Regions from separate parts of the Arthrobacter sp. UYP6 genome, predicted to be linked through region 1. Evidence: riboswitches for the same ligand, from Rfam matches in the RefSeq annotation. Region 1 holds a riboswitch; the other holds the start of a gene.

Region 1 (2,380 bases):
AGTGCGTCGAGGAATCCGACGGCGAAGCTGCCCGGGCCGGAGGCCGCTTCCGCCGCGGGTTCCGCGGCCACCGTGTAGGCAGCCGTGGCCGCGGCGACGGCAGCCAGGGTTCCGCCGTCGTCGGCCACTGCCAGAAAAGCCGCGGTGACCGCGCCCAGCGCGCACCCGCCGCCGGTGACCCGGGTGAGCAGGGAATTCCCGTTGCTGATGCGCACCGTGTCGGTGCCGTCGGTGATCACGTCCGTGGGACCGGAGACGGCCACCACTGATCCGTATTTTTCGGCCAGGAGGAGAGCAGCCGGAAGGGCCTCTTCGGCGTTGTCTGTGGCATCGACGCCGCGGCCCCCGGCGCCCAGCCCGGCGAGGGCGATGATTTCCGAGGCGTTTCCGCGGATGGAAGTGGGACGCAGCGCAAGGAGTTCAGCGGCGAGTGCAGTGCGGACGGGCAGGCTGCCCACGGCCACGGGGTCCAGCACCCAGGGCGTACCGGCGGCGTTCGCGGCTTCGGCGGCTTCGGCCATGGCGATGCGCTGTTCCGCATGCGGAGTGCCCAGATTGATCAGGACTGCGGACGCGGCCCGGGCAAACGGTCCGGCCTCGCCGGGGATGTCGGTCATGGCGGGAGCCGCGCCCAGGGCCAAAAGAACGTTAGCGGTGAAGTTGGTGACCACGGCATTGGTCAGGCACTGCACCAGGGGAGGTTCGGCGCGGAGGTGCGCCAGGAGGGTGGAAACAGTTAACGGTGTCAGGCGAATAGTCATCCGCGACATCCCTTCGCTAGTTCGAACTAGATCAGGTTCAACGGGTGTTATCTCAGCCTCTCGGCACCCCGTGTCACTGCCATCGACTGTAGGCCATTCCGCAGCGAAAGACACCGGCCGCGGCCAAGTGTGTTTCGGTTTTGCCGGTCAGAGCGCGGAGTGCGTACCCAGCCGGTGATAGGTCCGGTTGTGATAGACCAGCGGCTCATCCGGCTCGCCGGAGGCGAGGACCTCCAGCACCTCGGCGGTCAGCAGGATGGAGGCGCCGACGGCGGTGCGGCTCAGGACCCGGGCACGCAGGGCATGCGGCGCCTCGGTCAGCAGCGGCTCCCCGGCAGGCAGGCTTTCCCAGGCCAGGTCCTCGGTGAAGCGGTCAGCGCCGGCCCGGGCAAAGAGGGATGCAAGATGCGCATTGCGGGCGCCGAGCAGATGGACCACCACATTTTCAGCGGCGGCAATGACACCGGCGGAACCCAAAGCGGAAGCCAGCGAGAAGACCAAAATGGGTGGATCGGCGGAGACGGAGGACACGGATGACGCGGTCAATCCGACCGGGCCGGCGGGACCGTGCGCGGTAATGACGGCTACTCCGGCCGGATGGGCGCGGAAAGCGTCCTTGAAATGGTCTGTCAGCATGATTCAAAGCTAGGACCTCAACATTGGTTGAGGTCAAATCGGTGGGCGGGTGCCGGCGCAAACCCGGTTGTGCGGCGTCAAATGAGGCCTTCAGAATTCAAAGGCGCGGGCACCTGTTCCGCGGCCAGCCGATTCGTCGTCAGGGTTCACGAAGCGGCATTCGGCCAGCGATAGGCAGCCGCAGCCGATGCACCCGCCGAGGCGGTCGCGCAGGACCTCCAGGGAATGGATCCGTTCGTCCAGATCCTGACGCCAGGCCGCAGAAAGACGCTGCCAGTCGTGCTGGTCCGGCACTGCATCCTTCGGCAGTTCCTCCAGGGCCCGGGCGATGGTGGCCAGTGGAATTCCCGCCCGCTGGGCCGCCCGGATTACCGCCACCCGGCGCAGCACCGAACGGTCGAAGCGGCGCTGGTTGCCGGCCGTTCTGCGGCTGCTGATCAGTCCCTGCCGTTCGTAGAAATGCAGGGCGGAAACACTCACTCCACTGCGCTCAGCCACTTGGCCCACCGTCAGTTCGGACCGGCCCGGGGTATTCCCGCCGGTTGATACATCTCTGCCCACAGTCCTGCCCTCCGTCGCCGATTCCATTATCCGCCCTGCACTGCTCGCCAGCCCGCGGAGTCAGGGTCGGGTCGGGGTCGGGTCTCGGTCGGGCCGGGCCGGGTCTCGCCGCCTCCCCATCGGCCACAGTATCGCCGAGTGTCCCTCCGCCCCTCCAAGTGCGGCGTATCCAGTGTCGATTTCGCGTCGCAACGCCCCTCAAAGTGCGGCGTGTCCAGTGTCGACTTCGCGCCGCAACGCCCCTCCAAGTGCGGCGTGTCCAGTGTCGACTTCGCGCGGCAACACCCCGCCGAGTGTCGAGAACTTGCGCGAATACGGCGCGTATTCCCGCATCACCGCGACACTCAACGAGGCTATAGACCCTCCTTCCGACACTCGATGGCAACAATTTCGCCGCCCGCGTCTGGCGGTCCAGGCCCGGA
Region 2 (2,380 bases), on a different contig from region 1:
GGCGCCGGTGCGTTCCAGGACGCGCTCGACGGCGGCGCGGACTTCCATGACACCGCGCGGATCCAGGTTCGCGGTGGGCTCGTCCAGCAGCAGGAGTCCCGGCTCCATGGCCAAAACCCCGGCCAGGGCCAGCCGCTGTTTCTGGCCTCCGGACAGCGCGGCGGTGGAATGATGCAGCGGCACCTGCAGACCGACGTCGTCCAGGCATTTCCGTACCCGCTGCCAGATCTCCTGCGGCGGTATGCGGAGATTTTCGGCGCCAAAGGCCACCTCGTCGCCCACCCGGGAGAGAACCAGCTGGGATTCCGGGTCCTGCAGTACAAGCCCGGCCCTGCCGCGGGCCTGCAGCGGAGCAACCCCGTCCAGGGTCAAGCTGCCGTGTTCCTCTCCAGCGGCGTCCGGCCCGGTGCCCTCGCCGAGAACCCCTGCGAGGGCATGCAGCAGCGTGGACTTGCCGGCGCCGGAGGAACCCAACAGCAGCACCTTCTCGCCTGGTTCGATATCCAGGGTCAGGGAGCTGAGCGCGGGGGTGCTCCGGCCCGCATGCCGCCAGGAGTAGTCCCGGGCGCGGACGGCAACCGGAGCTGCCGCCGCGGACGTGTTAAGACCGGACATTTGGGCGCACATCCGCTGCCCGGCCCGAAGCGAATGGTGCCAGGACCCCGGTCCGCGCCAGCGCACGGCCGGCAAGCCAGGACAGCAATCCCGCCAGGACGGCACCGGACACGGCCGCAAAGAGGGTGTAAAGGGCCTGCCATTGGAAGGCCCATTCGGGCCGGTAGAGGATATTCTCGCTGACTCCCAGAAAAATACCTGACACCAGCCCGGCGAGCATTGCCACCGGCAGCGTGTACCGGAGGTACAGAAAGGCCAGAAACACCAGTTCCGCTCCCAAGCCTTGGATGAACCCTGACAGCAGCACCGACAGGCCAAACTGTGTTCCGAGCACGCCGGAGACGGCTGAGGCGAGGACTTCGCAGTAAATGGCTGCCCCCGGTTTGCGGATGATCAGCGCGCCCAGAACTCCGGCGATCAGCCAGCCGCCCGAGTACAGCCCGCTCAGCGGCGGGAACGCGAGGAACAGTACCTCCACACCGCTGTAGGCCAGCGACCAGGCCCAAAAAATGACGCCCACTGCCACGGCCAGCACGGAAGCGACCACAATATCCACCACCCGCCAGGGGCGGCGCAGGGACGCTATGAACTGCTGGGTAATGTTCTGCTGCATGATAAATTCCTCCTGGGTTGCAGGAGGGGAAGGACTCTCCACGGCGGACTGCCATGGTGCCCCATGAGATCTCGACTCCCTAGCGCCGGTACTAACCGGATCAGGTTCGAGGGTCTGCGGATGTCCGCACTCTCAGCGCCTGTTCTCCCCGCCGCATGCCGAAGCCGCGTGACGGAAAGGGCGCTCCCCTGTCGTATGTTTTGCGTTCCCCACTCTACACACGGACAAACCCTTTTGGGCGGATCGGCGGGTAGGGTTAGGGAAACGGCCCCCACAAACTAGGAGCACCCATGAACCTGATCCTTAAGCTGCTCGCAACCGGTGCGAGCGTCGGCGCGGGCATTCTGTCCGCCAAAGTCCTGGACTTCGTCTGGACACGGGTTACCGGGAACGAACCGCCCCGGGACAAGGACGGGGTGCTGGACGTCAGCCTGCGCACTGCAGTGATCTTCGCCGTCGTCTCCGGCGCCGTCAGCCAAGGCATCCGGGTACTGACCAACCGCGGAACCCAGCGCGCCATCCAGCGTTACCAGAAGACTCCGGACGTCGTCTAAGCGGCTTCCGGCTTCGCCACAGGGCGCTCAGCCCTCGGGATTATGTTCCGGGCGGCGGGCGCCCTGCGCTGTCTTCGCGCCGGGATGCGCTTCGGAGGATCCTCCCCCCGAGGGCGCATCGTCATCAAGGGACCCCTCCCGGTTGTGGGCTCCGGGGTCATCGTCCACCCGCCGGTCTTCGTCCTCGCCGTCGTCGTCGGTGTCCCGGGCTTTGACCTGGATCAGTAGTTCCTGGGCCCGGCCCACCACGTCGTCCAGCTCATCGATGGTGAGCAGCTCCGGCCGCAGGTGCTTGGTGCGGTAGCCGGCGCGCCCCACCATGTGGGCGGAAACCGGCGCGGTGAGGATCATGAACAGCCAACACACGGCCAGCACCGGCAGCAGTGCCCAGCTTTCAAACTGGACTGCCATCGCCAGCAGGAACAGCAGCAGGCCCAGCACCTGCGGCTTGGACGCGGCGTGCATGCGGCTCATCAGGTCCGGGAACCGGGTTAGCCCAATGGCCGCGGCCAGTGACATCAGCGCCCCGCCCAGCATCAGGATTCCAACAATCAGGTCATTCAGCTCCTGACTCACGGGCTACCTCCTGTCCGTAACA

What was found. Region 1 has a riboswitch for thiamine pyrophosphate ahead of thiM (hydroxyethylthiazole kinase). Riboswitches for the same ligand answer to the same signal wherever they lie in the genome.
Region 2: linked by a shared signal. The riboswitch ahead of ABIB35_RS07055 (ECF transporter S component) and the one ahead of thiM (hydroxyethylthiazole kinase) in region 1 are both predicted to bind thiamine pyrophosphate.

What each region holds. Positions count from the first base shown of each region.
Region 1 covers NZ_JBEPPM010000010.1:125,792-128,171, reverse strand. The annotation lists gene thiM (hydroxyethylthiazole kinase) at 1-770, opposite strand, end outside; TPP riboswitch at 753-842, opposite strand; gene ABIB35_RS10425 (flavin reductase family protein) at 909-1,397, opposite strand; gene soxR (redox-sensitive transcriptional activator SoxR) at 1,488-1,985, opposite strand.
Region 2 covers NZ_JBEPPM010000006.1:117,232-119,611, forward strand. The annotation lists gene ABIB35_RS07050 (ABC transporter ATP-binding protein) at 1-615, opposite strand, end outside; gene ABIB35_RS07055 (ECF transporter S component) at 602-1,228, opposite strand; TPP riboswitch at 1,288-1,428, opposite strand; gene ABIB35_RS07060 (DUF4235 domain-containing protein) at 1,519-1,782, shown strand; gene mnhG (monovalent cation/H(+) antiporter subunit G) at 1,810-2,358, opposite strand; gene ABIB35_RS07070 (MrpF/PhaF family protein) at 2,362-2,380, opposite strand, start outside.